4 regions of the Serratia sp. BNK-23 genome follow, and region 4 is predicted to be linked to each of the others. Evidence: predicted binding sites of a transcription regulator. Region 4 holds the regulator's gene; each other region holds the start of a gene.
The links. The regulator CRP, encoded in region 4, controls carbon source genes, mostly activating them, when cyclic AMP is high. The targets are predictions, from matches to a motif close to ATGTGANNNNNNTCACAT.
Positions count from the first base shown of each region.

Region 1: ACMGF9_RS07630 (sugar transporter) is a predicted target of CRP. The motif match lies at 6,773-6,790, and genes of this name have one in related genera.
Region 2: deoC (deoxyribose-phosphate aldolase) is a predicted target of CRP. The motif match lies at 4,194-4,211, and genes of this name have one in related genera.
Region 3: glpT (glycerol-3-phosphate transporter) is a predicted target of CRP. The motif match lies at 5,599-5,616, and genes of this name have one in related genera.

Region 1 covers NZ_CP179900.1:1,620,179-1,628,108, reverse strand. The annotation lists gene ACMGF9_RS07655 (NAD(P)H-dependent flavin oxidoreductase) at 1-844, opposite strand, end outside; gene ACMGF9_RS07650 (MFS transporter) at 941-2,551, opposite strand; gene ACMGF9_RS07645 (DoxX family protein) at 2,544-2,969, opposite strand; gene ACMGF9_RS07640 (alpha/beta fold hydrolase) at 2,979-3,809, opposite strand; gene ACMGF9_RS07635 (MFS transporter) at 3,952-5,349, opposite strand; gene ACMGF9_RS07630 (sugar transporter) at 5,521-6,711, opposite strand; gene ACMGF9_RS07625 (aspartyl/asparaginyl beta-hydroxylase domain-containing protein) at 6,972-7,658, shown strand; gene ACMGF9_RS07620 (aromatic alcohol reductase) at 7,676-7,930, opposite strand, start outside.
Region 2 covers NZ_CP179900.1:4,316,624-4,324,553, forward strand. The annotation lists gene deoD (purine-nucleoside phosphorylase) at 1-412, opposite strand, end outside; gene deoB (phosphopentomutase) at 509-1,732, opposite strand; gene deoA (thymidine phosphorylase) at 1,803-3,125, opposite strand; gene deoC (deoxyribose-phosphate aldolase) at 3,192-3,971, opposite strand; gene ACMGF9_RS20540 (NupC/NupG family nucleoside CNT transporter) at 4,342-5,619, opposite strand; gene ACMGF9_RS20545 (TatD family hydrolase) at 5,803-6,585, opposite strand; gene ACMGF9_RS20550 (patatin family protein) at 6,582-7,700, opposite strand; gene ACMGF9_RS20555 (CsbD family protein) at 7,711-7,896, opposite strand.
Region 3 covers NZ_CP179900.1:4,779,902-4,787,831, forward strand. The annotation lists gene ACMGF9_RS22740 (7-cyano-7-deazaguanine/7-aminomethyl-7-deazaguanine transporter) at 1-223, shown strand, start outside; gene ACMGF9_RS22745 (GNAT family N-acetyltransferase) at 265-699, shown strand; gene ACMGF9_RS22750 (DcrB family lipoprotein) at 780-1,343, shown strand; gene glpC (anaerobic glycerol-3-phosphate dehydrogenase subunit GlpC) at 1,378-2,577, opposite strand; partial or broken gene glpB (glycerol-3-phosphate dehydrogenase subunit GlpB) at 2,574-3,841, opposite strand; gene glpA (anaerobic glycerol-3-phosphate dehydrogenase subunit A) at 3,831-5,480, opposite strand; gene glpT (glycerol-3-phosphate transporter) at 5,845-7,197, shown strand; gene glpQ (glycerophosphodiester phosphodiesterase) at 7,280-7,930, shown strand, end outside.
Region 4 covers NZ_CP179900.1:194,335-202,264, forward strand. The annotation lists partial or broken gene ACMGF9_RS00845 (helicase HerA-like domain-containing protein) at 1-552, shown strand, start outside; gene ACMGF9_RS00850 (aminodeoxychorismate synthase component II) at 625-1,200, shown strand; gene argD (bifunctional acetylornithine/succinyldiaminopimelate transaminase) at 1,334-2,551, shown strand; gene ACMGF9_RS00860 (YccS/YhfK family putative transporter) at 2,592-4,670, opposite strand; gene crp (cAMP-activated global transcriptional regulator CRP) at 4,721-5,353, opposite strand; gene ACMGF9_RS00870 (OsmC family protein) at 5,736-6,143, shown strand; gene ACMGF9_RS00875 (phosphoribulokinase) at 6,181-7,050, opposite strand; gene ACMGF9_RS00880 (YheU family protein) at 7,202-7,435, opposite strand; gene ACMGF9_RS00885 (hydrolase) at 7,432-7,930, opposite strand, start outside.

The sequences.
Region 1 (7,930 bases), 1.4 Mb from region 4:
CATTGACGATGCCGCGCGCCGGGCGGCCGCTGAAGGCGCGCGTCAGGCGCGTGCTGTCATCGCCGGCGTTGCTCAGCGCCGCCCGCCAAGCTTCGGCGATGCCCGACTCCGGGCTGCACAGAAACGCGGTGCCGAGCTGCGCCGCCTGCGCGCCCAGCAATTGCGCCGCCGCGATGCCGCGCCCGTTCATGATGCCGCCCGCAGCGATCACCGGGATTTTCACCGCCGCCACCACCTGCGGCAGCAGGGCCATCAGCCCGACGCAGGATTGTTCGATATCGCCGAGGAAGGTCGGGCGGTGGCCGCCCGCCTCCGAGCCTGAGACGCAAACGAAGTCGGCGCCCGCCTCTTCCCAGGCGCGGGCTTCCGCCACCGTGGTGGCGGTGCCGATCACCCGTGAACCGGCCTTCTTGAACTGCGTGACCGTGGCGCGCGGCAGCACACCGAAGGTGAAGCTGACCACCGGCGGCGCAGCCTCCAGCAAGGCTGCGATCTGGTCGCGGTTGTTTTCGGCGAATTGAGTGGGGATCGGCGGCTCGCTCAACCCCAGCGCTTCGCGGAACGGCCGCAGCAGGTGCTGGGCGCGCTTCAGTTCGGCGAGATCCGGGTGCTGCTCATTGAGCAGAAACAGATTGATGTTGAACGGCGCGGCGGTCTGCGCGCGGATCTGCTGCACACGTTCGAGGATCAGCGCCGGTGAAAACAGCGCCGCCGCGCACGATCCCAGCGCCCCGGCGTTGCTCACCGCCACCGCCAACGCCGGCGGTGACGCGCCGTTCATCGGCCCCTGAACGATCGGATAGCGCAGCCCAAGCTCGCGGGCAAAAGCAGAAGGTGCCGTCATCAATGTGTCTCCCTGTACTGACTACATTCGTCTTACGGCGGCCGCGCCGCCGAACCGACCAAAAGCATAGCACCTTCTCACCGCCTGGCCGTGCAGTTAATGCTTCACCTGCCGCCTGTCCAACGACAGGAAGTGATGCACCACCGGTTTCTCCGGGCCAATATGGAAGCGCAGCGCCTCCTGCTGCAGATCGGCGTCGGCGTGCGACACCCGCTGGTGCTGCCGCAGATGCTCCGCCCAGGACTCCACCAGGAACCACTCCATGATGCATTCCGGATCGCCGGTATGCTCGGTGATACCCCAGGCGTAAGCGCCATCGCGGCGGCGCGCCCGCTCCAGCATCAGCAGCGTGCGCAAGAACTGCGGGCGATCCTGTTCGCGGATGCGGTACTCCACCTGAATCATTACCGGGCCGCGATCGTTTTCGACCGGCGTGTTGACCAACGGTTCCGGCCAATGGTTCGACGGCTGCAGATCGGCCTCACCGGTCGGCAGACGCAGGCGGTGGAACAGCAGCCCCGCCGCCAACAGGCCGACGCCGCCGACCAGCAGCGTGGCGGCCACGCCCAGCTCCTGCGCCACCAGCCCCCACAGCAGGCTGCCCGCCGCCATCGCGCCGTTGAACACCATCAGGTAGATGGCCAGGCCGCGGCCGCGCACCCAGTTGGGCAGCACGCCCTGCGCCGCACCGTTGAGCGTGGTCAACGCGATAATCCAGCCTGCGCCCAGCACCAACAGCAGCACCACCGCCAGCCACTGCGGCGGCGCCAGCGACAGGGCCGCCATCACCGCCGCCGTCAACACCGCCGCCAGCAACACCAGCCCGTCGGCATTCAGCCGCTGACGCAGGCGCGGCAGCACAATTGCCCCGAGGATCGCCCCGGCGCCCACCGCCCCCAGCAAAACGCCGTAAAAGCCGGCGCTGCCGCCCAGCATGCGGCGCGCCACCAGCGGCAGCAGCGCCCAGACCGAGCTGGAGAAGGCGAAAAATACCGCCGCCCGCAGCAGCACCACGTGCAACTCGCGGCTGGAGCGGGCATAGCGCAGGCCGGCGCGGAAGGCGCCGAAGAAGTGTTCCGACAGGCCGCTGTCCTCAACCTTCGGCCGCTTCCACCACAGCAGCGCCGCGATCACCAGCACATAGCTCATCACGTCCGCGCCGTAGGCCGCGCCGGCGCCGAAGCTGGCCAGCAGCAGCCCCCCGGCCGCCGGGCCGATGGAGCGAGCGATGTTGATGCCCAGCGAGTTCAGCGCCACGGCGTTTTTCAGCTCGGCGCGCGGCACCAGCTCCGGCACGATCGCCTGCCAGGTCGGCCCCATCAGCGCCGCGCCGATGCCGCCGACGAAGGTCAGCGCCAGCAGGTATTCCACCGTCAGCGCGCCGGTCTGCGACAGCACCAGCAGGCTGCCGCTGACGCAGGCCAGCAGAATTTGCACGAAGATCAGAAAGCGTCGCCGATCGAGAATGTCCGACAGCACCCCGGCCGGGATCGCCAGCAGGAACACCGGCAGCGTAGCGGCGGTTTGCATCAGCGCCACCGCCGAAGGGTTGCTCGACAGGTCAGTGATCAACCACGAGCTGGCGACGTCGCGCATAAAGCTGCCGACGTTGCCGAGCACCGTCGCGCCCCACAGCACCGCAAATAATGGGATTTTCAGCGGCGCGAAGCCGCCCGCCGCCGCCTTGTTTTCCGTCTGCTCAGCCATCTGTTCGCTCCTTCAAATCGTTAAATGCCACCAGCAACAGCGCGCCGGCCAGCCCAAGGTGTTCAAAAAATCCGTTCATCATCTGGCCGCGCTCCGCCCCGTCGAACTGCCAGAACGGATTGGCCATCAGCGTCGCCATCAGGGTAAAACCGGCCAGCGCCAGCGCGCCGAGCCAGCGATAAAAGCCGCTCAGGATCAGCGCCGACGCAGCCAGTTCCAGCAGCGTCACCAGCACGGCGAACAGCGCCGCCGGCTGCAGGCCGAAGTGACTCATCTCGGCGACCGCGCCTTCGACGTTCAGCGCTTTGACCAACCCGCCCTGAATATAGGCGGCGCAAATGGCGAGCAGCAGCAGCCAGCGCACCACAGGCGCATGCAGCCGCTGTGCGCAGCGGGCGGCGATAGCAGTCAGGTTCATCGCGCCCCCTTAAAACGGCGAATTTTGGATGAAGGCCAGCAGATCGGCGTTGAAGCGATCGGGATCGATCTGCGCCAAACCGTGCGAACCGCCGGCGTAAACATTCAGCTCCGCCTGTTGCATAAGCTTAGCGGCTTTCAGCGCCGAGGCGCCGATCGGCACGATCTGATCGGCGTCGCCGTGCACCAGCAGCGTCGGCTTGTCGATCGCCAGCAGGTCGGCGGTGTAATCCACTTCGGAGAACGCGCGCACACACTCGTACTGCCCTTTTACGCCGCCCTGCATGCCCATCAGCCAGAAGTGGTCGATCAGCCCCGCATTGCTCTCCACCTCGTCGCAGTGGAGGCCATAGAACGGCACCGCCAAATCTTTGAAGAACTGCGAGCGGTTGCCCGCCACGCCGCTGCGAATGCCGTCGAAGGCCGCCATCGGCGTACCCTCAGGGTTGACCGGCGTTTGCAGCATCAGCGGCGGTACGGCGCCGACCAGCACCACCTTCGCCACCCGATCGCTGCCGTGGCGGCCGATGTAGCGCGCCACTTCGCCGCCGCCGGTGGAATGGCCGACCAGGATCAGATCGCGCAGATCCAGCGTTTCGATCAGCAGGGCCAGATCGTCAGCGTATTGGTTGATGTCGTTGCCGTGCCAGGTTTGATCCGAACGGCCGTGGCCGCGGCGATCGTGGGCGATCACGCGGAATCCGCTCTGGCCGAAAAACAGCATCTGGTTGTCCCAGGCGTCGGCAGACAGCGGCCAACCGTGGGAGAACAGGATCGGCTGGCCGCGGCCCCAATCCTTATAAAAAATGCGTGCGCCATCGGGCGCGGTAAGGGTGCTCATGACGTGTTCCCCGCTCGGTATCGAATTGGATTTTGTACGGGTTAACAGTACGGCAGGCGTAAAGGCAGTGATAACGGAATAATTTTCGCATGATCGCGAGTTTTTTTGCTGAAGAAGCCGGCGTCGCCGCCGGCGCAAAACGTCAGATGTTTTCCAGATCGATACCGCGCGTTTTTGGGCCGAACAGCCCGATCACCAGCATCACGATCAGCATGCTGGCGACGATAAACGCGATCACCCCCAGCGAACCGCCGTACTGCAAGATAATGCCGATGATGATGCTGCTGAACACCGTCGACAGCCGGCTGAAGGAGTAGCAGAAACCGACGGCGCGGGCGCGGATATGGGTCGGGAAGATCTCGGATTGATACGAGTGGTAGCTGTAGGTCAGCCAGGCGTTGGACCAGGTGATGAAGAAACCGCACAGGATCAGCCACAGCGGGTTGTTCTGCAGTGCGAACAGCGAGCCGAAGATCACCGTCACCAGGCAGGACAACACGATCTGCCACTTGTTCTCCATCTTGTCGGCGTAGAAGCTGCACAGCAGCGAGCCCAGCGGGTAGGCCAGCGTGATAAAGAAAGCGTACAGCAGGCTGTGGGTGACCGAAGCGCCCTTGCCCGACAGCAGCGCCGGCAGCCAGTTGCCGAAGCCGAAGAAGCCGATGGCCTGAAAGAAATTCATCACTACCAGCATCAGCGTGCGATCGCGATATTGCGGCGCCCAGATGTCGCGAAAGCGGCCGCGCAGCGGCGCTCCCTCGGCATCGTCCACCGGGCGCGACGGGAAGTCCGCGGCCGCCACGCCGCAGCGCCGCTCCATGTCCCGCATCACCTGCCGGGCCTGCGCATAGCGCCGCTGTTGCACCAGCCAGCGCGGCGACTCCGGCAGCCCCTTGCGCACCAGCCAAATCACCAGCGAAGCCAGCGCGCCGGCGATCACCACATAGCGCCAGCCGCTCAGCCCCCAAATCGTCTGCGGCACCAGCCACCAGGACATCAGCGCCACCGCCGGCACCGACAGAAACTGCACGAAGAACGCGAAGGCGAAAGCCCGGGTGCGCAAGTGCGCGGGCACCCACTCCGTCAGGTAGGTATCGATGGTCACCAACTCGATGCCGAGCCCGACGCCCACCAGAAAACGCAGAAAGATCACCCATTCCGCCTGCTGTTGAAACGCCAACAGCAGCGAGAAGGCGCCATACCAGATCAGAGCGAACATAAAGGTGGCGCGCCGGCCGAAGCGATCGGCGTACGGGCTCAGCAGGCTGGCGCCGACGAACAGGCCGAGAAAGGTGGCGGAGGCAAAGGCCGCCTGATCCGACACGCCGAAAACGCCCTGCGCGCCGGTGTGGAAAATGCCGTCGGCGATAAGGCCAGTGCTGATATAGCCGGTCTGGAACAGATCGTAGAGTTCGAAAAAGCCGCCCAGCGACAGCAGAATGATAAAGCGCCACAGGCCGGCCGACGCGGGCAAGGCGTCGATTCTGGCCGCCAAATCCCGCGCATGGATCGGCGACGCCGCTACAGATTCACTCACCATTAACCTCGCATTAACATTTTTGATGACTTTCTATGCTAGCGAAGCGGCGTCGGAGTTAAATTTTTAATTAGCAGACTATGAAAAAAAGTTAAGCATAAAACGCTGCAGCAGCCTGTTTTATAGCAGGAAAATGTAGCGCGGGATGCCACAGCGGCATCCCGAATCGGCAGGTTAACGGCTGTGGTGGTGCTGCAGCCGTTCGCTGCGGTAGACGCTCAACAGGCACCAGCCGAGGGCGATCAGCGCCAGCGGCGCGGCGACGAAGCCGATGTTGCCCATGCCCAGATGCAGGCTCACCTGGTTGCCCAGCAGCGCGCCGCTGCCGATGCCGAAGTTGTACAGGCCGGAGAAAATCGCCATCGCCACGTCGGTAGCGTCCGGCGCCAGGCTCAGCACTTTGGCCTGCATCGACAGGCCGATCGCCATGATCGCCATCCCCCAGAAGATGCACAGCACCGTCAGGTGGCTTTCACTGCCGGCCGCCGGCAACAGCAGCAGCAGGCTCAAGGCCAGCAGCGTGATGGCACCGATGAAGAAGCCGGAAGGAAACCGCTCGCTGTAGCGGCTGAACAGCAGGCTGCCGACGATGCCGGCGGCGCCGAACAGCAGCAGCATCAGCGTGGTGAAGTTCTCCGACAGCCCGGCCACGGTCTGGATAAACGGCTCAATGTAGCTGTAGGCGGTGAAGTGCGCCGTCACCACAATGATGGTCAGCATGTAAAGCGCCACCAGCGCCGGGCGCTTGAACAGCAGCGGCACGCTGGCCAGCGAACCGGAATGCTCGCTTTTCAGCACCGGCAGCAGGCGCCACAGCAGCACCAGCGCCAGGGTGGCGCACACCGCGATGCCGATAAAGGTCATGCGCCAGCCGAGCAGTTGCCCGACCACCCGCCCGAGCGGCAGCCCGAGCACCATCGCCAGCGCGGTGCCGCCCGCCAGCAGGCTCAGCGCCTGGGCTTTCTTGCCTGGCGGCGCCACGCGGATCGCCAGCGAGGCGGTGATAGACCAGAACACCGAGTGCGCCAGCGCCACACCGGCGCGCGAAATGACCAGCGTGGTGAAGTTCCAGGCCACGGCGGTCAGCACGTGGCTGGCGATAAACAGCACGAACACGCCGATCAGCAACTTGCGGCGCTCAATCTTGCTGGTCAGCAGCATGCACGCCAACGAGGCGGCGGCGACGATCCAGGCGTAAATGGTAATGATCAAGCCGACCTGTTCGGTTTGCATCGAGAAGCTGGCGGCGATATCGCTCAGCAGACCGACCGGAATAAACTCGGTGGTGTTGAAGATAAAGGCCGAGACGGCGAGGATAACCACGCGCAACCAGGCGGTTGAGCGCGAAACGGGAGCGTGTTCCATGGTAAACAAAATCCGGACAGGTGCGGGCAAGTCGCGATATTTTAACCAACCGGCCCGCTAAATGCGATATACGTCACACTTTAATTGTGTGGTTTTTTTCACCGCCCATCGACACGCTCACCGACGCACGGTTGCCAAAATGCTGTGCTAATCTATTGAAGCGTACCAATTTTTCCTGCCGTTCTTCCCAGGCCGTCCACGCGCCGCGCCGAAGAAGCGCGCAGTGTCCCTTTGGCGTTTCCTGAGGCGAGGTCATTATGATGTCCGCGATTTATGATTGGTCCGTGCTCGCATTGCGCAATGTTTACGATCGCCGCATTCAGGGCAAGCCGGTGCTCGACAGCGCCGCGCTGTTCCCCGACGCCGAACGTTTCACCGCCCAATGGCGGCAGATCCGCGAAGAGGCGCTGACCGTCGCCCACGATCTGCACAATATTCCCCGTTTTCACGAGATCATGAGCCAGCAGGCGTCGATCTCCGCCAACGACGCGCGCGACTGGCGCATGTTCATCATGAAGGCCTACGGCCAGCCCATCCCCCACAACCTGGCGCGCTGCCCGACGCTGGCGGCGCTGATCGCTTCGTCGCCTGACGTGCTGTCCGCCTCGCTCTCCTTCCTGGCGCCCGGCAAACAGGTGCCGCCCCATCGCGGGCCGTTTCGCGGCATTCTGCGCGGCTATCTGGTGCTGGACATGCCCAAACGCGCCGACGGCGCGCCGGCGGCGGTGCTGAAAGTGGACGGCCGCGAATACCGGCTGCACGAGGGGGAGTTCATGCTGTGGGACGATACCTTCGAACACGAGGTGTGGAACGACAGCCCGCAGGTGCGCACCGTGCTGCTGCTGGACATCCGCCGCCGCGACATGCCCGCCGGGCTGCGGCTGCTCTCCGGCGCCATCATCGCGCTGGTGCGGCTGAACGTGCGCTGGATGCAGCGCCAGTTCTGACTGCGGCGCTCAGGCGATTAACCGCCCTGAGAAGCCAGCCACTGCTCGGCGGTAGTGGTGGCTATGCCCTGGCGCGCATTGAAGGTTTTCGCCTTATCCCAGGCCACGCCGTCGGGCCGGGCGAAAGCCAGCCGGTATTTGGCGCCGACGTCATGCGGATGATTGCGCACCTCCGCCTGCAGCCGCTCTTTGTCCAACAGGATCCTGTTGACCTCCACGCCCCAGTGCGCCTGCATAAGTTCGGCAAGCTCGCGGTAGGTCAGCGTGTCGCC
Region 2 (7,930 bases), 1.0 Mb from region 4:
CGTTGCGCACCATGTCGAAGTCGGCGATCGCCGCGTAGTCGTTGTCCTTGAAGCGCAGACGGTTAACCTTGGAGTCGGTGCACGCGCCCATGCCGATCACCACGTCGCGCAGTTTGATATCGTCACGCACCGCGCCGCAGGAACCCACGCGAATGATCTTCTTCACGCCGAATTCGGCGATCAGCTCGCGCGCATAGATGGAGCAGGACGGGATGCCCATGCCGTGGCCCATTACGGAGATGCGGCGGCCTTTGTAGGTGCCGGTGAAGCCCAACATGCCGCGCACGTTGTTCACTTCCACCGCGCCTTCCAGGAAGGTTTCGGCGATGTATTTTGCGCGCAGCGGATCGCCCGGCATCAGTACTACGTCAGCGAAATCACCCATCTCAGCATTAATGTGCGGCGTAGCCATAATTCTCTTCCTTTAAATCGTATTAAATAGCGTTAAACGTATAAGCCGTGGTATGTCAGGCGGCGGCCAACTGCGCCACCGCCTTAAACTCACGAATTAAAACAGGGTTTTACCGTAATCCATCGGCGACAGGCCAAAATAATTGGCGACGGTCTGGCCGATGTCGGCGAAGGTCTCACGGTGGCCCAGCGAGCCCGGTTTCACTTTCGGGCCGTAGACCAGCACCGGGATGTGCTCACGGGTGTGGTCGGTGCCCGGCCAGGTCGGGTCGCAGCCGTGGTCGGCGGTGAAGATGATGATGTCTTCGTCTTTCACCAGCTTCAGCAGCTCCGGCAGGCGGCGGTCGAACAGCTCCAGCGCGGCGGCGTAGCCCGCCACGTCGCGGCGGTGGCCGTAAGAGGAGTCGAAGTCCACGAAGTTGGTGAACACGATGGTGTTGTCGCCGGCCTTTTCCATTTCAATCAGGGTCGCGTCGAACAGCGCGTCGATGCCGGTCGCTTTCACCTTCTTGGTGATGCCGACGTTGGCATAGATGTCGGCGATTTTACCGATCGACACCACTTCACCGCCCTTCTCGTCCACCAGCTTTTTCAGCACGGTCGGCGCCGGCGGCTCTACCGCCAGATCGTGGCGGTTGCCGGTGCGCTGGAAGTGGCCCGGCTTGTCGCCGACGAACGGACGCGCGATCACGCGGCCGATGTTGTAACCGCCTTCGGTTAGCTCTTCACGCGCGATTTCGCACAGCTCGTACAGGCGATCCAGGCCGAAGGTTTCTTCATGGCAGGCGATCTGGAACACCGAGTCGGCGGAGGTGTAGAAAATCGGCTTGCCGGTTTTCATGTGCTCTTCACCCAGCTGATCGAGGATCACGGTGCCGGATGAGTGACAGTTGCCCAGGTAGCCCGGCAGGTTGGCGCGCTCCACCAGCTTATCCAGCAGCGCCTGCGGGAAGCTGTTGTGCTCGTCCTTGAAATAGCCCCAGTCGAACAGTACCGGCACGCCGGCGATTTCCCAGTGGCCCGACGGCGTGTCTTTACCGGAAGAGAGCTCGCTGGCGTATGCGTAAGCGCCGATGATGTCGGCATTGCGATCCAGCCCCTGCGGGAAGTTGCCGGTGGACTCTTCCGCCGCTTTGCCGAGCCCCAGGCGGCTCAGGTTAGGCAGCGTCAGCGGACCCTGGCGGCCCACGTTGGCTTCACCGCGCGCGCAAACCTCGGCGATGTGGCCCAGAGTGTCGGAACCCCGGTCGCCAAAACGATCGGCGTCTTCGCTGGCGCCGATGCCGAAGGAGTCCAATACCATAATAAATGTGCGTTTCATCTGTGCTCTCCTGCGTGTTCTCACGCTTTGGACGGCCGCGAAAAAGCCGCGGCCGTTCCTGATTCTTGGGTTATTCCGTGACGCGCTTATACACTACCGGCGTCGCTTCCGGCGCCTTGTCACTCAGCGTCATTGCGCTACGCACCGCATCGGCCGCCTGCTGCCAGCTCTCTTCATCGTTGGCGTGGATCATCGCCAGCGGCTGCTGGGCATCCACCTTATCACCCAGGCGCGCCACCTCGGTCAGACCGACGCTGTAATCGATGGCGTCGCTCGCCCGGCGGCGGCCGCCGCCCAGCGAAACCACCGCCATGCCCAGCGCGCGGGTATCCATGGCGCTGATGATGCCCGGATTTTCAGCATACACCGGCTTGCTCAGCGTTGCCGCCGGCAGATAGCTATCATAACGTTCGACGAAGTCTATCGGCCCTTGCTGCGCCGCCACCATGCGGCCAAACACTTCCGCCGCCTTGCCGTTGTCCAGCACCGCCTGCAGTTTGGCACGCGCATCGGCCTCGTCATTCGCCAGGCCGCCGGACAGCAGCATCTCCACGCACAGCGCCAGCGTCACTTCCAGCAGGCGCGGGTTGCGGTATTCACCGGTCAGGAAACGCACCGCTTCGCGCACTTCCACCGCATTGCCGGCGCTGGAGGCCAGCACCTGGTTCATGTCGGTCAGCAGCGCGGTGGTCTTGCAGCCCGCGCCGTTGGCCACGCCGACGATCGCCTGCGCCAAATCTTGCGACAGGGCATAGGTCGGCATAAAGGCGCCGGAACCGACCTTCACGTCCATCACCAGCGCATCCAGCCCTTCCGCCAGTTTCTTGGCCAGAATGGAGGCAGTGATCAGCGGGATAGAATCCACGGTGGCGGTGATGTCGCGGGTGGCGTAAAAACGTTTGTCCGCCGGCGCCAGCGAGCTGGTCTGGCCGATGATCGCCACGCCGACGTCCTGAATGATTTTACGGAAGGCGTTATCGTCCGGGAAAATATTGAAGCCCGGAATGGCTTCCAGTTTGTCCAGCGTGCCGCCGGTATGACCCAGGCCGCGGCCGGAGATCATCGGCACATAGCCGCCGCAGGCCGCCACCATCGGGCCGAGCATCAGCGAGGTCACGTCGCCCACGCCGCCGGTCGAATGCTTGTCGACGATCGGGCCGTTCAGCGCCAAACTCTTCCAGTCCAGCACGGTGCCGGAATCGCGCATCGCCATGGTGAGCGCCACGCGCTCCGGCATGCTCATGTCATGGAAATAAATGGTCATCGCCAGCGCGGCGATCTGCCCTTCCGACACCACATTGTCGCGAATACCGTTGATGAAAAAGCGGATTTCCGCTTCGCTTAACGGCTGGCCGTCGCGTTTCTTACGAATAATTTCTTGAGCCAGGAACAAGGCATCCCCCTGTGTCGCTGAGAGTCGGTGCAGACGGGCGCGCCTGGCGCCCGCCAACGAAATCGATCAGTAGCCGCCGCCGGCGGTCTGGGTCTGGTGGCCCAGCGTGGTCAGCAAGCTGGCCAGCAGGCTGGAAGCGCCAAAGCGGAAATGCCGCGCATCGGCCCACCCCTCGCCCAGAATACGATCGGCAAGTTGCAGATAATGCAGCGCATCTTCCGCGGTGCGCACGCCGCCGGCCGGCTTGAAGCCCACCGTCTTCGCCACGCCCAGATCGCGGATCACCGACATCATCAGCTCGGCGCTCTCCAGGGTGGCGTTGACCGGCACCTTGCCGGTGGAGGTCTTGATAAAGTCAGCCCCGGCCTTGATGGCGATCTCGGACGCCTTGCGGATCAAATCGGCCTGTTTCAGCTCACCGGTTTCGATGATCACTTTCAGCAGCACGTTAGCCGCCTGGCAAGCCTGCTTGCACTGTTTCACCAGCTCGAAGCCGACCTGTTCGTTGCCGGCGATCAGCGCACGGTATGGAAACACCACGTCCACTTCATCCGCGCCATAGGCGATCGCCGCGCGGGTTTCCGCCAGCGCGATGTCGATATCGTCATTGCCATGCGGAAAGTTGGTCACGGTGGCGATGCGGATGTCCGGTGTGCCTTGCTCGCGCAGCGCCTTACGCGCCACCGGGATAAAACGCGGGTAAATGCAGATGGCCGCCGTGTGGCCGGCCGGGCTGTTGGCCTGACGACAGAGCGCGATCACTTTCTCGTCGGTGTCATCATCATTCAGCGTGGTTAAATCCATCAAGTTCAGCGCACGTTGCGCTGCTGCGGTTAATTCGGTCATAAAACTCTCCAACTGAGTACCTGGGTGTTGGCGAGCGGACTTGGTTCCATGAAGATAGCGCTGGGGAACGGCGTTCCCGCGGCGGCAACTGAGATCCTTCTCACCGCACATGGCCACCCGCCTTGCGGCCGGCCAGTAATAGCTATTTGAACACGAATGCCGGAGGCGATTCGCGTTCATCGTCACACTATATGAAATAGCACTGTAACAGACCGGAATTATATGTGAAGAACATCACAAAATAACGCGATATCGTTCACAAATTCGCTAAAGAAGCGGCTGAAGATCGCGGATGCGGCAAGCACCCGCGTTGCTTAGAGTATAGGCGGAGTCCCGCGATCGGTCGCGCCGTCGCGGGCTCCGTGATGGCTTACAGCGCCAGGAAGAAGCCGGCGATGGTGGCACTCATCAGGTTGGACAGCGTGCCCGCCGCCACGGCCTTCAGACCGAAGCGCGCGATGTCGTGGCGACGGTTGGGCGCCATGCTGCCCAGACCACCCAGCAAGATCGCCACCGAGGAGAGGTTGGCGAAGCCGCACAGCGCAAAGGAGATGATCGCCTTGGTGTGCGTCGTCAGCACCTGCAGGCCTTCCGCCGCCACTACGTCATCCGGGCGCAGATAGGCGCCGAAGTTCATGTAGGCGACGAATTCGTTGACGATGATCTTCTGGCCGATGAACGAACCGGCGGTCATCGCCTCGCTCCACGGCACGCCGATCAGGAAAGCGATCGGCGAGAACACCCAGCCGAGGATCAGTTCAAGCGACAGCTGGGGATAATCGAACCAGCCGCCGATACCGCCGAGAATACCGTTAAGCAAGGCGATCAGCGCGATAAACGCCAGCAGCATCGCACCGACGTTCAGCGCCAGCTGCATGCCGGAAGCCGCGCCGGAAGCCGCCGCGTCGATCACGTTGGCCGGACGATCCTCTTCGGCGATCAGCTTCATCGCATCGTCTTTATCGTGGGTCTGCTCGGTTTCCGGCACCATCAGCTTGGCGAACAGCAGCCCGCCCGGCGCGGCCATGAAGGACGCGGCTATCAGATATTCCAGCGGCACGCCCATCTGCGCGTACCCCGCCAACACCGAACCGGCTACCGAGGCCAGGCCGCCGCACATCACGGCGAACAGTTCTGACTGGCTCATGGTGGCGATATAGGGGCGTACCACCAGCGGCGCTTCGGTCTGGCCGACGAAAATGTTGGCGGTCGCCGACAGCGATTCGGTGCGCGAGGTGCCCAGCAACTTGTGCAGGCCGCCGCCCAACACGCGGATCACCAACTGCATGATGCCGAGGTAGTACAGCACCGCAATCAGCGAGGAGAAGAACACGATCACCGGCAGGACGCGCAGCGCGAATACGAAGCCGCCGCCGCCGAACACCTCGAACATCTTGTCGGACACCAGCCCGCCGAAGATGAACGAAATGCCCTGATTGCCGTAGGCGATAACGTTTGCCACGCCGTTAGACATACTGCCGAGGATGCTGCGGCCCAGCGGCACGTACAGCACCAGCGCGCCGATGCCGACCTGAATGATGAACGCCCACACCACGGTGCGCAATTTGATGGCCCGACGGTTGCTGGAGAGCAGCACCGCAATGGCGATCAGCACCGCCATACCGACCAGACTCATGATGAGTTGCATGCAAAGTTTCCCTGTTGCAAAAAATAAAATACATCCCTGCTCATGAAGAGAGGTCTGCTATTGGAGAGTTTCGGGGGGATTATACTGAGCGAGGTCACCCTCGCACCGATTTATGTCACAAATGTATACAACGAGACGCAAATGAAAATCTTATAACGTGACGCAAGTCACGTTATAAGCTCGTCAATCCAGCATGGCAAACAGTGACTGGGTATTGCGTTGCAGATGGGCGGCGATCTCGTCGGCCGGTTCCGGCCGCAGCTCGCACAGCGTGTGAAACACCTCGGCGGCACGCTCGGGGCGATTCGGCTGCCCCTGATAGCCGGCCAGCGGCATGTCCGGCGCATCCGTCTCCAGCAGCAGCGCTTCAAGCGGCAGCTGCGCCATCACGCCGCGCGTTTTCTGCGCCCGCTCATAGGTGATGGTGCCGCCCACGCCGATGTAATAGCCGAGGCGGATAAACGCCTGCGCCTGCGACAGGCTGCCGGCGAAGCCGTGCACCACGCCGCGACGCGGCAGCTGCATGCGCCGCAGCGCCGCGGCCAGCTGATCGTGGGTACGCCGCGAGTGCAGGATCACCGGCAGGTCATGCTGTTTCGCCAGCCTCAGTTGGGCCAGCAGCACGCTTTGCTGGCGCTCGAACTGCGGGTTGTCCATATACAGATCGAGCCCGATCTCCCCCACCGCCACCAGCTTGCGCGGCCGTTCGGCCAACAGCGCCGCCAGCTGTTCCAGCTGCGGCTCATGATGCTGCGCGATATACAGCGGGTGCAGCCCCAGCGCGGCGAACAGCGGCGCGTGATCCTGCGCCAGCCGCAGCACCCGCGCGAAGCGATCGGCGGTGACCGTCGGGACGATGATGCGCTGCACGCCGGCGCTTGCCGCCCGCGTCAGGCTCTCGGCCTCATGTCCGGTAAAGGGCGGGAAATCGAAATGGCAGTGGGTGTCGGTAAAGGCGTAGCTCACAGCGCGCCCCCTTCACCCGGCGGCAGATCGCCCGGCAGGATGATTTTCGGCGCCGCCACCGCAGCCTCCGGCTGCGCCGTGAGATCGGGCGACATGGCGATGTCGGTCACGATCGGCGAAGGCATTCTGACGTTCTCCGGCTGGATCAGGCGGCGCGACAACGATTTTTGCACCTTGATACCGTCCGGTTCCTGCTGCGCCATCCACTGGCCGACGGTGGCCAGGAAGTAGCGGCCGCAGCGGCGCCCCAGGTGATAATCCTGATTGAGCGCCCCCAGTCGGCTGCCCAGCGCATTGCTGGCCAGCGGCTTAGGCGGGAAGATCTCGAAGATGCGCAGCTTGCCCGGCGGTTTCTCAATAAAGCGCTGGATGCGGTGATAGCTTTGCTCATGATGCTGCAGGATGCGCACCATCTGCTGCAGGCTGCTGTCGCTCAGCCAGTGCTCCATGCGCTTCATCCACTGTGGGGTGTAGTACATTTGCGAAGGCACGGTGCGGATCACCACGATGGTGTCGGCGCCGCGGCGGTAGGCCTCTTCCACTGGGATCGCATCGCTGATGCCGCCGTCCTGATAGCTGACGCCGTCCAACTCCACGCCCTGACGGTAAAAGCCGGGAATGGCGCTGGACGCCTTGATGGCCGGCAGCCAGCGTTCGCGCTGCGCCGGCAGATAGGCCGGTTCGAAATCGTCGCTGCGGCAGGCGCACAGCAGGAATTCGCGCCCGTCGATAAAATGCTGTTCCGCCACGTCCATCGCCAGCGGCATCTGCGCCGCCGCCGTATCAACCAGCCAATCGAGATCGATCAGATGCCCGCCGCGCACGAAACGCAGCGGATTGAAGAACTGGGCCGAGGTGGTGTAACGGGTGATCACCCGGCGCGCGTAGCCCATCTGCCCACAGATGTAGGCAGACAGATTCTGAGCGCCGGCCGATGTGCCGATCAGCAGATCGAAAGGGTTAAAGCCCGCGCGCTGGAACTCGTCCAGCACGCCGGCGGTGAAAATGCCGCGCTGGCCGCCGCCTTCGCAGACCAACGCCATTTTTCCTGGTCGAAAAGGTTTAGACGCCAGCGGTTCTATATTGCCGAGCGTGATGGGTATTCTGTATCCCAACTTGGCATCCTCAGTGAGACGTTTTCTCCGAGGATACCGCGTCTCGCTCTCTTCCGTAATCCTCTTGCAGCACGCCGACGAGGAAATCATTGCTGCCGGCCAACCAGGCACCATCGCTGCCGGACCATTCGGCCCACGCCTGCCATACCTGACCTTTCAGCTGTTTCCAGCGCCCGACGATGATGTCGCTGTTCATGGCCGGCCCTCCCCGAGGTGAGAAAAGGAATTAA
Region 3 (7,930 bases), 550 kb from region 4:
GATGTTCCTCGGCAACATCAGCGATACGCTGGCGTTCTTCTTCATCGCCTTTTATAAGAGCAGCGATCCCTTCATGGCCAACAACTGGGTGGAGATCGCGCTGGTGGATTACAGCTTCAAGGTGATGATCTGCCTGCTGTTCTTCCTGCCGATGTACGGCGTGTTGCTGAACATGCTGCTCAAACGCATCGCGGCGCGCAGCGGCGGCCTGCAGCCGGGCTGAGTCGCGTTATTCTGGGCGGCCCTATCCTTTGGAGGCCGCTCATGACCCCAATCGTCCGCACCGCCACGCTTGAAGACATCCACCGCCTTTACCAACGCATCCCTGAATTCGGCGGCCTGCATAGCCTGGCCGATCTGCAGCGGCGCATCGGCGCCGCCCCCGCCAGCCTGTTGATCGCCGAGATAGCCGGGCAACCGGCCGGTTTCAAACTCGGTTATCAACGGCAGGAAACGGTGTTTTACAGCTGGCTGGGCGGCGTGTTGCCGGCATTTCGTCGCCACGGCGTGGCGCAGGCCTTGTTGGCCGAACAAGAGCGCTGGGCGCGGGCGCAGGGCTATCGCCAACTGACGGTCAAAACCCGTAACCGGTTCCGCGCCATGCTGACGATGCTGATCGCCCACCACTATCAGATTGTTCAGCTGGAAAAGAAAGGCGAAGTGGCTGATTATCGGCTATTACTGGAAAAAAACTTGTGACAACATCTGCCTTGCATTTCAACCTGGAATAGGTTGCGATACGACAGTGAATCCCTACCGGAAAGGAAGAAGGAAGCCCGATGCGTAAAGTAGCGAAATTGATGGGTATCAGCCTGCTGGCGCTTGGCCTCGCGGCCTGCGACGGCGAAACCAAAGACACCAAGGCGGCAACGGACGGCGCGGCGGCCAGCGCGCCGGCCGGGCAGCAGGTGAGCCTGCTGGACGGTAAACTGGCGTTCACCCTGCCTGTCGGCATGGCGGATCAGAGCGGCAAGCTGGGCAACCAGGCCAACAACATGCATGTTTACGCAGACAGCACCGGCCAGCGCGCGGTGATTGTGATCCTGGGTGACAAGACCGCCGACAGCCTGGAGACCCTGGCCAAGCGCCTGGAGAATACCCAACGCGCGCGTGACGCCAACCTGCAGGTGATCACCAACAAAGCGCTCGACGTCAACGGTGTGCCGCTGCGTCAGCTGGACAGCATCATCACCAGCGGCGGCGAGAAAGCCTATTCTTCCGTCCTGATCGGCTCGCTGAACAACAACATGCTGACCATTCAGGTAACGCTGCCGGCGGACAATCAGCAGCAGGCGCAGACCGAAGCCGAAGGCATCATCTCCACCCTGAAGCTGAAGCAGTAATCCCACAAAGGGCCGGCTTGCCGGCCCTTTCGCTTTATGCCAGCGCCTGCGCCAGCAGGGTGATCGGATGTTCGCAGCGTTTGCTGGTGGACATTTCTATCTGCCATTTGCAGGTCTCGCAGTCGGTCACCACCAGATCCACCCCGCTCTCTTCTATCTGCCGGAACAGCGGCGCGCCGATACCCTGCGACGTGGCGTAGTTCTCCGATTTGAACCCGTAGGTGCCGGCGATGCCGCAGCACTGCGAATCCAGCACCACCAGCTCCAGCCCCGGTATCTGCCGCAGCAGCTCCAGGGTGTAGGCGGTCCAGCCCATCTTCTCCATATGGCAAGGCGTGTGATAAGCCACCCGCAGCGGCGTGCGCTTGAGCGGCAGGCTGCGCCCCTGATTGATCAGACGATAGAGATAGCGCGTCGCCAGCTCCACCCGATCGCGCACCGGAGTGGTGTCCACGTCCAGCAGATGAGGGTATTCGTCACGCAGGGTGAAGGTGCAGCTCGACGAAGTGGCCACCACCGGAATGCCGCGCTCCAGCACCGTTTCATGCAGCGATTCGGCATTGACCCTGGCCTGCTTTTTAGCCTGATCGATAAACCCGTTGGCGATCAGCGGCACGCCGCAGCATTTCTCACGTTTCAGCAGCTGCACGCCGATATCCAGCGCGTTGAACACCCGGACCAAATCCTTGCCCAGCTGCGGGTGGTTATAGTTGACGAAGCAGCCGTGGAAGAACGCCACCTGCTCGGCGTAACGCTGCTGCGTCTGCGCCTGTTGCCGGTACCAGCGGCGGAAGGTGCCGAACGAGTATTTCGGCAGTTCACGACGGTGATCGATCTTCAGCGCCTTGTCCAGCAGCTTGCGCACCGGTTTCAGCCCGGTGGCGGCGTTGACGATCGGCGCGAACGGCGTCGACAGCGATCCCATGATATCGGTGTGGCTGAGGATGGCGTCACGCAGCGTCGGCTTGCTCTGGGCAAAGTCGGCGCGGGCGCGCTGAATGATGTCGCCGATTTTGACGTCGGACGGGCAGGCTACTTCACAACGCTTGCAGTTGGTGCAATATTTCAGCGCCTCGTCGTACAGCGTCGGGTCTTTCAGCCGCAGCCGCTCGCCGTCCGGCCCCGCCTGTTTCGGCCCCGGGTAGAGCGGGTTCACTTTGGCGACCGGGCAGTAGGTGGTGCAGACGGTACATTTGATGCAGCTTTCAAAGCTGTGATCCTGATGCAGGCTCATGCGTTCTCCTCCGCGGCGATCTGCTGCGCAACGTGCAGCGCACCGATCAATGACACGCCGGCGCCGCAGCCCTGCTGCAGCGGATCGTAACCGCCGGCGACCGCACCGATGGCATACAGATTGTCGAACGGCACTCCCTGCTTCATCGCCCGCAGCCTGCCGTCGGTACGCACGCCGAACTGCAGGTAAGGCTGCGGCGCGAACAGCTCGCGTCGGCTCCAGTCGGCGCGATCCGCCCGGCTGTGTACGTCCAGCCCGAAGATCGGCTCACGCACTTCATCGAAATCCGCCACCAGCCCGTTGCTGAAGAAGCTGCCGCTGGCCAGCACCACCTGCTGCGCCCGCAGCGGAATATCGCCGTGGTTGCGGGTATACAGGCCGGTGACGCGGCCGGCTTCACACTCGGCGCGCAGCACGCTGTCGCCCGGCATGAAAACGCCGCCCAGCTGTTGGAAACGCCGCCGCAACGCCTGGTGCAAGCGCATGCCGGGCACCGAAGGCGGCAACGTCGGCAGCAGTCGGACCGGCTTGCCGACCGCATCCTGCAACACCGCCAGCGACGCGTCGTCCTCCAGGCCCAGACAGGCCGGCAGGAAGAGCGCCTCGGCCTCGCCCGCCAGCCGCCGCAGCTCTTCAGCCAACGGCGGCAGGCTTTCCATCAAATCCAGCACCCGGGCGATGTTCACCGCGCGGAACTCGCTGGGGTTATTGCGCAATCTGTCCAGCGCCGGCATGTGCAGATAGGCCACGTCCGTCTGCACGCCGAGCTCGCGGCTTAAGGCGTCGGCGGCCATCTGCGGTTGGAAGTCGAGGAACCCTTCGATGCCGATCACCGCAATGCGCCGCCAGGGCAGTTGGCCGGTCAGCGGCAGCGTCGGGATCGCCTGCGGGCTGAGCCAGGTAGCGCGACGCGTGCCGAGCGGCGTGATGCGCAGATGGTTGTTCCCCCCTCGCCCTGCAGATTCAGCCCGCAGCGTTCCAGCAGCCGCTGCGCGGCGGCGGACAGCGCCGCCACCCGGCCGGGGCCAATCAGAGAATACGGATGCTGCGGCGCCTGTTGCGCCAGCTGCGGCAGCGCCGCCAGTGGCATCTCGACCGGCGTGCCGTCCGGCAATCTCGCCAGCAGATCGAGCGAGCCGGAGGAGAAGTAGAGCGCGCTCTGGCCGGAACTGACCACCGCACAGCGTTTGCCCTGTTCGGCCACGGCAATGGCGCAGCTCAGGCCCGCCAGGCCGCCGCCAATCACCACTACGTCAAATCGCATCATCCGCCTCCTGCTCTTTGTCTGCCTGGGCCTCAAGCCCGCATAATCCCTGGTAAACCCAACTGGTAAATTCACTCTCGCGCAGCGCATCGCCCCAGGCGATCGGCCGCACGCCTTTCCAGCGTTCGTTGAGGAACTGCGACAGCTGCGCGATGGATTGCTGCGGCGTGCTGACCTTGAAGCGCGTCAGCAGTCCGGCGGCGCGGCAGGCGCAGAGTTCACCCTGGCAGGTGCCCATGCCGACGCGGGTGCGGCGGCGCAGATCCACCAGGTTATTGACGGTCAGCGAATTGACCGCATAGCGCACTTCCCCGGCGGTCACCGCCTCGCACTCGCACACCAGGCTGGTGTCGAGCCGATCGGCCGCCGGCACCTGGCTGGCGCGATCGCCGTGCCGGTAAATCGCCGAGCCGCGGATGCTGGCGGGCAGAGAAACCACGCTGCGCACCGTTTCCTCCGCCGACTGACGGGATCCGGGCAGCGCGTCCTGCGCGGTGGTGCACGGACTATTTACGCCGAGCTTTTCACATACCTTGTCGGTGGCCCACTCCGCCATCAGGCGGTAGGTCATCAGCTTGCCGCCGGTGATGGTGATAAACCCTTCCAGCCCGTCGCGGGCGGCGTGATCGAGCAGCACGATGCCGCGGCTGACATTGCGCCCGCTGGGATCGTCGTCGCTGGCCACCAGCGGCCGCACCCCGGCATAGGCGCGCAGAATGCGGGTCTGCGCCAGGGTGGGCGCCAGCAGCGCCCCCTCGCGGATCAGAATGTCCACCTCCTGCGGGGTCACCAGCATGTTGTCAATTTGGTCGTAGTCGATATGGGTCGAGGTGGTGCCGATCAGCGAGATGGTGTCGCCCGGCACCAGGATGTCGGCGTCCGCCGGTTTGCGGCAGCGGTTGATCACCATGTTGTTGATGCGGTGACCGAGGATCAGCAGCGCTCCCTTGGCCGGGAACATGCGGATACGCAAATCGGCGTATTCGGCGATCTGCTGGCCCCAGATGCCGGCGGCGTTGACCACCACCGCTGCGTGCAGCTCATAGCGCCGCTGATTCTGATGGTCGTAAACGCGCACGCCCGTCACTCGGTCGCCACTGCGCAACAATCCGACCACCTGGTGGTAAGTCAGGATCTGCGCGCCGTGTTCGCGCGCATCCAGCATGTTGGCGGCGGTCAGCCGGAAAGGATCGACGGTGCCGTCCGGCACCCGCACCGCGCCAATCAGCGCCGGATTAGCCGCCGGCTCCAGCCGCAGCGCCAGCTGCGGGTCGATCGCTTCGGCGTCGATGTCGGCCTGGCGACAGGCGGCGATAAACTGTTGCTGATACTCCAGCGAGTCCTGCGGCAGGGTGATGAACAGCCCATCGGTGCGCTCGATACAGTGATGCGCGATGCGTTTCAGGATGCGGTTCTCTTCGATGCACTCGCGCGCCGACTCGCCGTCGGTCACCGCATAGCGCGCGCCGCTGTGCAGCAAGCCGTGGTTGCGGCCGGTGGCGCCGGTGGCGATGTCGTGACGCTCCAGCAAAATGCAGCGCAAGCCGCGCCGCGCACAATCGCGGGCAATGCCTGCGCCGGTGGCGCCGCCGCCGATGATGATCACATCCGTTTCGCCGCCGTCAAAATAGCTGCTCATGTCGCTCCCTCAGGATCGGTAGTTATGAGCCTATTGAGCCACGGTTATTAGGGTCTTTGTTTGATAAGGAACAAGAACGAACATAAAACGAAATAAAAATGTCCACAAAAAACCATCAATGTGATCATAATCACGATTTTTGGACGTTTTTCTATTTCATAACGTTAACGAATCGCTCAAAATCCGCCGTGGTTTCATGAAAGTGTAACAATTGCGCCATTCGTCACAGCGACACCAGGCGTATTTGTCGACAATGGCGCTCGTTATGGAACACAAAAACACCACATTCGATATCCGCTCAATCATCAAATGAACGTAAAAGGTCATATTGATGTGATAACAGATAAAGCCATCGGAGGCGCTCATGTTGAGTATTTTTAAGCCGGCCGCACACATCGCCCGTGTGCCGAGCGATAAGGTAGACCCGCTCTACCGTAAGCTGCGCTGGCAAATTTTCCTGGGGATCTTCTTCGGTTACGCCGCTTACTATCTGGTGCGTAAGAACTTCACCCTGGCCATGCCTTACCTGATCGAACAAGGCTTCAGCCGCGGCGACCTCGGCTTCGCGCTGTCGGGCATCTCCATCGCCTACGGCTTCTCCAAATTCATCATGGGTTCGGTCTCCGACCGTTCCAACCCGCGAGTGTTCCTGCCTGCCGGCCTGATCCTGGCGGCGGCGGTGATGTTGTTCATGGGCTTCGTGCCGTGGGCCACCTCCAGCATCGCGGTGATGTTCGTTCTGCTGTTCCTGTGCGGCTGGTTCCAGGGCATGGGTTGGCCGCCGTGCGGCCGTACCATGGTGCACTGGTGGTCGCAGAAAGAACGCGGCGGCATCGTTTCCATCTGGAACTGCGCCCACAACGTGGGTGGCGGCCTGCCGCCGCTGCTGTTCCTGCTGGGTATGGCCTGGTTCAACGACTGGCACGCGGCGCTGTACATGCCGGCCTTCGGCGCCATCCTGGTGGCCCTGATCGCCTTCGCCCTGATGCGCGACACCCCGCAATCCTGCGGCCTGCCGCCGATTGAAGAGTACAAAAACGACTATCCGGACGACTACAGCGAAAAAGACGAAGAAGAGCTGACCGCCAAGCAGATCTTCATGCAGTACATCCTGCCGAACAAGCTGCTGTGGTACATCGCGGTCGCCAACGTGTTCGTCTACCTGCTGCGTTACGGCATTCTGGACTGGTCGCCGACCTACCTGAAAGAAGTGAAGCACTTCGCGCTGGACAAGTCTTCCTGGGCCTACTTCCTGTATGAATACGCCGGTATCCCGGGCACTCTGCTGTGCGGCTGGATGTCGGACAAAGTGTTCAAAGGCAACCGCGGCGCCACCGGCGTGTTCTTCATGACGCTGGTGACCATCGCCACCGTGGTGTTCTGGATGAACCCGGCCGGCAACCCGACCGTGGACATGATCTGTATGCTGGTCATCGGCTTCCTGATCTACGGCCCGGTGATGCTGATCGGCCTGCACGCGCTGGAGCTGGCGCCGAAGAAAGCCGCCGGCACCGCCGCGGGCTTCACCGGCCTGTTCGGCTACCTGGGCGGCTCGGTCGCGGCCAGCGCCATCGTCGGTTACACCGTGGACTTCTTCGGTTGGGACGGCGGCTTCATGGTGATGATCGGCGGCAGCATCGCAGCGGTCATCCTGCTGCTGCTGACCATGCTGAACGAGAAGAAACACCACGCGGAAATCGCCGCCAAGCGCGGTTAAGCGTCACACGACTTTTGCATGATTTAAAGGCCGCCCTGCGGCCTTTTTACTACCCTGCCCCCAACAACACGGAGAAAACGGAATGCGGACTCAAGTCAAAGCCCTGCTGACAGGGATCATTCTCGCCACCTCGATGGTCAGCGCCGCGCAGGCGGCGGACAAAGTGGTCATCGCCCACCGCGGCGCCAGCGGCTACCTGCCGGAACACACCCTGCCGGCGAAGGCGATGGCCTACGCGCAGGGCGCCGATTATCTCGAACAAGATCTGGTGATGACCAAGGACAACGAGCTGGTGGTGCTGCACGACCATTACCTCGATCGCGTCACCGACGTCGCCGAACGCTTCCCGGACCGCGCGCGTAAAGACGGCCGTTATTACGCCATCGACTTTACGCTGGCGGAGATCAAATCGCTGAAGTTCACCGAAGGCTTTGAAATCGAAAACGGCAAGAAGGTGCAGGGCTACCCTGGCCGCTTCCCGATGGGCAAATCCGACTTCCGCGTGCACACCTTCCAGGAAGAGATCGAGTTCGTGCAGGGTCTGAACCATTCGACCGGCAAGAACATCGGCATCTACCCTGAAATCAAGGCGCCGTGGTTCCACAAACAGGAAGGCAAAGACATCTCCAGCAAAGTGCTGGCGGTGCTCAAGCAGTACGGCTACACCGGCAAGAACGACAACGTCTACCTGCAGTGCTTCGACGCCAACGAGCTCAAGCGCATCAAGAACGAG
Region 4 (7,930 bases):
GCATGCGCTGCGCGCCTTTACCCGCGCGATCAGAAAGCAGTGAAGACGGCGGCGCAAACCCTGCGCGCCAATCCGGCCTTCGATGCCGAAACGGCGATCACCGAGCTGGGGGTGGGCGAAGCGCTGGTGTCATTCCTCGACGAGAAGGGCCGGCCGAACGTGGTGGAGCGGGCGATGGTCATCGCGCCGGAATCCAAAATGGGCATGCTTGGCGCGGAAGGGCTGAACAGCGCGATCAACAAGTCGCCGCTGTATGGCCGCTATGAAGACATGATTGACCGCGAGTCCGCCTACGAGAAGCTGTCGTCGGGTGGCTTCGCCACCATCGGCACCCCGCAGCAGGGGCAACAACCGCAGACGCAACAGCAACAACAGCAGGCGGGCGGCGGCCTGATGGATGGTTTGAACGAGCTGTTGTTCGGTTCCACCGGCCCGCGCGGCGGCAAACGCGACGGCATCGTCCAGACCGCCGCCAAGAGCATGGCGCGCGATCTCGGCCGCCAGATCCTGCGCGGCGTGCTGGGCTCGATCACCGGCGGCCGTAAAAAGTAAGCGGAAATTATCGTCGGCAGCGGCGGGTTAAATCAGTAAACTATGGCGGCGTTTTTCTCTGCCGGACCTGACATGCTGCTGCTGATCGATAACTACGACTCCTTTACCTATAACCTTTACCAGTACTTCTGCGAGTTGGGCGCCGAGGTGGTGGTGAAGCGCAACGATGAGCTGCAGCTGGCCGATATCGAGCGGCTGGCGCCGCAGCATCTGGTGATTTCCCCCGGCCCCAGCACCCCGAACGAAGCGGGTATCTCGCTGGCCGCCATTCGTCATTTCGCCGGCAAGCTGCCGATCCTCGGCGTGTGCCTGGGGCACCAGGCGCTGGGGCAGGCGTTCGGCGCCGAGGTGGTGCGCGCCCGCGCGGTGATGCACGGCAAAACGTCGGCCATCCGCCACCTCGGCGTCGGCGTGTTTCGCGGCCTGAACGATCCGCTGACCGTGACCCGCTATCACTCGCTGGTGCTGAAAGCCGATACGCTGCCGGACTGTTTTGAAGTGACCGCCTGGAGCGAACGCGACGGCGTGCGCGACGAGATCATGGGCATCCGCCATCGCACTTTGGCGCTGGAAGGCGTGCAGTTCCATCCGGAAAGCGTGCTCAGCGAGCAGGGCCATCAGCTGCTGGATAACTTCCTCAACCGTTAATCCCGATGCGTTTTTTTCGCTCGTCGGGCGTTTTGCGTTTGCGCTTGATTGGTTTTTTATGCATATTTCGTGATTATGTTTTCAATCTAACATTACGATAGCGCTGAAAAACCTTCAGGGTGGAGCCGAAAAAATGACTGGAAAATCCGCAGTGAGCCGCAGCACCTTTGACCAGGTTATCCTGCCTGTTTATGCACCCGCCCAGTTTGTGCCGGTGCGCGGCAAAGGCAGTCGGGTCTGGGATCAGCAGGGAAAAGAGTACATCGATTTTTCCGGCGGCATCGCGGTAACGGCGCTGGGGCACTGCCATCCGGCGCTGGTCGAGGCGCTCAAACGTCAGGGTGAGACTCTGTGGCATACCAGCAACGTCTTTACCAATGAACCGGCGCTGCGCCTGGCGAGCAAACTGATCGACGCCACCTTCGCCGATCGGGTGTTCTTCGCCAACTCCGGCGCAGAGGCCAACGAAGCGGCGTTCAAACTGGCGCGTCATTACGCCATCACCCGCCACAGCCCCTATAAAACCAAAATCATCGCCTTCTATAACGCGTTTCACGGCCGCACGCTGTTCACCGTGTCGGTGGGCGGGCAGGCCAAATACTCCGACGGGTTCGGGCCAAAGCCGGCCGACATCGTGCACGTGCCGTTCAACGATCTGGCGGCGGTGAAAGCGGTGATGGACGACCACACCTGCGCGGTGGTGATGGAGCCGATTCAGGGCGAGGGCGGCATTACGCCGGTCGACGCCGGCTTCCTTAAAGGCGTGCGCAAACTGTGCGACCAACATCAGGCGCTGCTGGTGTTCGACGAAGTGCAAAGCGGCATGGGGCGCAGCGGCAAGCTGTTCGCCTATATGCATTATGGCGTGACGCCGGACATTCTTACCACCGCCAAGGCGTTGGGCGGCGGTTTCCCGGTCAGCGCCATGCTGACCACCGAAGAGATTGCGTCGGTGATGCAGGTGGGCACTCACGGCACCACCTACGGCGGCAACCCGTTGGCCTGCGCGGTGGCGGAGGCGGCGTTGGATGTGATCAATACGCCGGAAGTGCTGAGCGGCATCGAACAGCGCCACGCGCTGTATGTGCAGGCTTTGCAGGATATCGGCGATAAATACGGTATTTTCACCGCCATTCGCGGCATGGGGTTACTGATCGGCGCCGAACTGACGCCGCATTATCACGGCAGAGCGCGCGATTTCCTCACCGCTGCCGCCGCGCGTGGGCTGATGATCCTCAACGCCGGGCCGAACGTGATCCGCTTTGCGCCGTCGCTGGTGGTGGAGCTGCAGGACATCGAAGCCGGCATGGCGCTGTTCGAGCTGGCGGTGCAGGATGTGATCAACGTCTGAAGCTCGTGCGGCGAATAACGGGGCGCGGCATGCCGCGCCCTTATTGATCGCGCAGTTTGCGCTTGAGCCAGATGCCGTGGTGCGGGCGCTGGCGCCAGGCCAGCGACGAAATGGTATGCATCACGTTCAGGTGCGACAAAATGCGCCGCAAATGACGTTCCATCTCGGTGACGGGCATGTCCGGATGCAGATCCGGCGGCTGCATGATGCCGCTGTTGTCACTGCTCGGGCCGTCGTATTCCAACCGCTGCTGGCAGCTTTGCAGCGCAATTTCACAGGTTTGCAGATAGGCTTCCGCCAGTTTCGGCGTCAGCATGTAGTGCTCGCGCGCCAGAATGGTCATGGCGTTCAGGTGTTCGACGATGAACTGGCTGTGAGTGACCCACAGCCGCATGTCCGCCAGATAATTCGACGCGAACCCCGGCTCCTGCATCGCCTGATTGAGCGAGGTGAACAGCGCATTGTGCGCTTGGTTGACCTGCATGCGGGTATAGGCCAACGCGGTGGCATCCGGTTCCGGCTGCTTCAGCATCAGCCGCAGCGCGGCTTGATCGTTCTCCAGCGCCTGATGGGCATTCTTGCGCAGCAGCCCGCTTTGCCACTGCGGCCACAGCCAAATGGTGCCGCCGAACGCCAGCACGCAGCCTATCAGCGTATCGATCAGACGCGGCACCAGAAAATGCGAGCCGTTCAGCGCCAGCAGCTGCAGGGTGTAAACCGCCGTGACCGTAAAGCCAATCACCGACAGCCCGTAGTTCTTGCGCGAAACCAGGTAGGCCAGCAGCGTGATCACCAGCATGATGCTCAGCGTTTCTCCTTCCGGCAGCTGCAGCTGCAACAGCCCGGCCGCCAGCAATAGCCCGGCAATCGTGCCCAGCGCACGGTGCTGAATACGCACCCGGGTGGCGTTATACCCGTTTTGGCTCACCAGCATGATGGTGAGCAGGATCCAGTAAGGCTTCGGCAGGTTGAAAACCGCACCCAGGCTGCTGCCGACCGCCAGCGTCACCCCCAGCCGCGCGGCGTTGCGCAGGGCGGTGGATTTGAACGACAGGTAGCTGGCCAGCGCCGGCCAAAACGGCAGGCGGTGCTGGCCGGGCATCAGGTCGCGGCGGTACAGCGGATGCTGGGTGCGCAGCAGGCGAGCGATGCGGCTGAAGTGGTAATAACAAAACTGGCCGACCGGGTTATCGGGATGCTGCGCCGCCATTTTTTCCAGCGCCGCCAGTTCGTGGCTCATGGAGAAGCGCTTCGAATGTTGATGGTAGAGAATATCGTGCGCCACCACGCGCAGCCGGCCGGCGATCACCTGAGCGTTGCGGCGAATGATCGCTTCGGCCTGGCTCTGCTCCACCAGTTTTTGCACCTCCTCCGGCAGATGCAGGCTGACGGTGATGTGCTCCTGCAGATCCATCGCCACCTGAAAGGCGCGCTGCAGGCGCTTTTGTTCGAGGTTGTTGGCGTGCGGCAGGAAATTGAGCTGTTGGTATAAAAGGCTGATCAGATCCATCACCTTTTGTTGGCGTACCAGCAGCGGCGGCAGCGCGGTTTGCGGATCGGTGTGCTGGGTCAGCAACGAGTATTTGGCTTCGAAATAGTCAGCCAGCTCCAGATAGAGCTGGCTGAGAGTCTCGCGCATTGGCTGTTCTTTCCACAGCTTGAACCAGAACCAGGTGAATAAGCCGTACCAGACGGTGCCGATCGCGTACAGCAGTGGCGCCTGCCAGAGGGGTACCGTGCCGGCCGTGCTGAGGGCGAAAATGGCGGCCACCAGCGCCGCTGGCAACAGCCGGGCGTGCAGCGGGCTGATTTCGCCGGTGACGCCAAGCAGCAGCGCCAGGCCCAGCATCAGCGCCGGCAGCGGCACGTGCCACAGCAGTGCCTGTTGCAGCAGCACACTGCTGAAGGCGAACAGCGAGCCGCCGACGATCAGCCGTTTAAAGAAGCGCTTATGCGGCGTGTCCAGACCGGCGATATTGCAGCAGGCGGGCACCAGAGAGAACATCAGGCCGAGCTGCAGCTGGCCAATTAATAAGCCGAACAGCACCGGCAGGCACAACACCAGCGTTTGTCGCAGTGCGTAGTTGATTTCCGGGTGGTAGATCAGGCGGCGCCACATGGCAGAGAGCAGATAAAAAAACGGCGCAGACTGCGCCGTTTCTTCGGGGATTAACGGGTGCCGTAGACGACAATGGTTTTGCCGTGGGCGGAAATCAGGTTTTGATCTTCCAGCATTTTCAGAATACGGCCAACGGTTTCACGCGAGCAGCCGACGATCTGGCCGATCTCCTGACGGGTGATCTTGATCTGCATGCCGTCCGGGTGAGTCATGGCGTCAGGTTGCTTCGCCAGATTCAGCAGGGTTTGCGCGATGCGGCCGGTCACGTCCAGGAAGGCGAGGTTGCCCACTTTTTCGGAGGTGACCTGCAGGCGGCTCGCCATTTGGGCGGACAGACGCATCAGAATGTCCGGATTCACCTGGATCAGCTGGCGGAATTTCTTGTAGGAAATTTCGGCCACTTCACAGGCGGTTTTCGCGCGAACCCAGGCGCTGCGCTCCTGGCCTTCTTCGAACAATCCGAGCTCGCCGATGAAATCCCCCTGGTTGAGGTAGGACAGGATCATCTCTTTACCTTCTTCATCCTTGATCAGCACCGCGACGGAGCCTTTCACGATGTAGTAAAGCGTTTCGGCCTTTTCACCTTGGTGAATCAGCGTACTCTTCGATGGATATTTGTGGATATGGCAATGAGACAGGAACCATTCGAGAGTAGGGTCTGTTTGCGGTTTGCCGAGAACCATTCGCTGTTATCCTCTGTTGTTATCGCTGCCTTGTGTCACAGGGGTCAGAGTTCCCTGTAAAACCCGCCTGTAGCCGCAGTCATGAGCGAGGGCTACCGGCAAGTTTTGAGGCGTGTCATAAAAATACGCTGTCGCTCTAGCATATTAACTTGCCGTAAGCGCTGCAAGCTACATTCTGTTAACATACCGGTAAAGGAGCCTTTCTCTGGGCGTTTCCCTGAAATGCAGTGTCCCGGAAAGATTTATTGCGGCTCTGTTTGTAGCACAGAGTAAGGCGGGTGTCTCGTGTTGTCTCGCTTCAGCATGATTAGCATCAGGTTACGTTGCCTGTTTCTATGCGAAAGCGTACTCTGATTTTAAGAAATCAACCGGAGTGACCAGAATGCAGGCAAGAGTTAAGTGGGTGGAAGGGTTAACGTTTTTGGGTGAATCGGCCTCCGGCCACCAGGTGCTGATGGACGGCAACGCCGGTGATAAAGCGCCCAGCCCGATGGAGATGGTGCTGATGTCGGTGGGCGGCTGCAGCGCGATCGACGTGGTATCCATCTTGCAAAAGGGGCGCAACGACGTGCGCGACTGCGAGGTGAAGCTGACCTCCGAGCGCCGCGAAGAAGCCCCGCGGTTGTTCACCCATATCAACCTGCACTTCATCGTGACCGGCCAGGATCTGACCGACAAGATCGTCGAACGTGCGGTGAACCTGTCGGCGGAGAAATACTGCTCGGTGGCGCTGATGCTCAACAAGGCCGCCACGGTAACCCACAGCTTCGAGATCCGCCAACCGGCGTAATCGAGGCGGAGCGCGGCCGGCGCCGCGCTCAACGCATTTATTCGATCTTCTTGCCTTCCAGCAACCGTTGCACCAGCGGCGCCATAATCAGCTCCATCGCCAGCCCCATTTTGCCGCCCGGCACCACTAACGTATTGATGTGCGAGATAAACGATCCCTGCAGCATCGCCAGCAAGTAGGGGAAGTCGATCTGGTCCAGGCCGCGGAAGTGGATCACCACGAAGCTTTCATCCAGTGAGGGAATGGCCTTGGCGGCGAACGGGTTGGAGGTGTCCACCGTCGGCACGCGCTGGAAGTTGATGTGGGTGCGCGAGAACTGCGGCGTAATGTAGTTGATGTAGTCTTCCATCGAGCGCACCACCGAATCCATCACCGCTTCGCGGGAGTGGCCGCGTTCGCCGGTATCGCGGATCAGCTTCTGGATCCACTCCAGGTTGACGATCGGCACCACGCCGACCAGCAGATCGACGTGTTTGGCCACGTCATGGTGCTCAGTAACCACGCCGCCGTGCAGCCCCTCGTAGAACAGCACGTCGGTCGGCGCCAGCAGCGGCTCCCACGGGGTGAAGGTGCCCGGTACCTGATTGTAGGGCACCGCTTCGTCGTAGGTGTGCAGGTACTTGCGCGAACGGCCGGTGCCGTTTTTGCCGTAGTCGATAAAGCTCTGCTGCAGCAGGCCGAAGTCGTTGGCCTCGGGGCCGAAATAGCTGATGTGTCTGCCCAGATCGCGCGCCTTGCGGATCGCCGCGTCCATTTCCGGCCGGGTATAGCGGTGGAAGCTGTCGCCCTCCAGTTCGGCGGCGCGGATATTGAGCTGCTGGAAGATTTTACGGAACGCCACGCTGGTGGTGGTGGTGCCGGCGCCGCTGGAACCGGTCACCGCGATAACGGGATGTTTGGCAGACATGATGGTTGTCACTCCGTGTTGAATGCGCCGGCGTCAGGGGATTATTGTGGCTCTTGTTGACGCTCTCTATGTCAGGAAAAAATGGCGCGTGCTGGTTTGCAATGTCCCATTGTTACCTGATTTTTTCCGTCAGTCATAGAACCGGGCGCCACTAAATTTCTTCCTGCCCGGCGCGGAATTGGCCGCGCGGCATGATGTTGACGCTCTCATGCAGTTCCGACCACACCAGCACCACTTCGCCGTTTTTCAGCTGGCGGCGCACGTCCTCCACCTTCTGCTCCAGCGAGCGTTCGTGTTCGCCGTAATCGGTGCCTTCGCGCAGCACAAAGGATTCGATCAGGCTGTTCAGGGTGTCGGTTGCCAGTTCTTGCCAGGGAATAATCACGTCGGAATGTCCAGATAAGGGGAAAGCCAGGCCGGAATGCGATTCTCCAGCCACATGTGTGGTTTTTTCAGCGTGCCGCCGACGAAGCCGACGTGGCCGCCGAACTCAGTCAGCTGATATTCGATATTGCGCGGCAGGCCGGCGACGTCGGGGATCACCTCAGGGGTCATGAAAGGGTCGTCCTTCGCATGGATGATCAGCAGCGGCGTCTGGATAGACGGCAACAGCGGCAGGGCGCTGCAGCGGCGATAATAGTCGGTGGCGTCGCTGAAGCCGTGAATGCGCGAGGTGATGGCGTCGTCGAATTCGCGAATGCGTCGCAACCCGTTCAGCTGTGACAGTTTGAGCGGCAGAGTGTCCGGGTAGTGCAACAGCTTGCGGGTGGCGTTTTGTTTCAGCTGCCCCAGCAGGTAGCGCTGATAAACGCGGGAGAAGCCTTGCTCCATGCGGTAGGCGCAGGGTTCCAGCATCAGCGGCGCCGAGACCACCACCGCC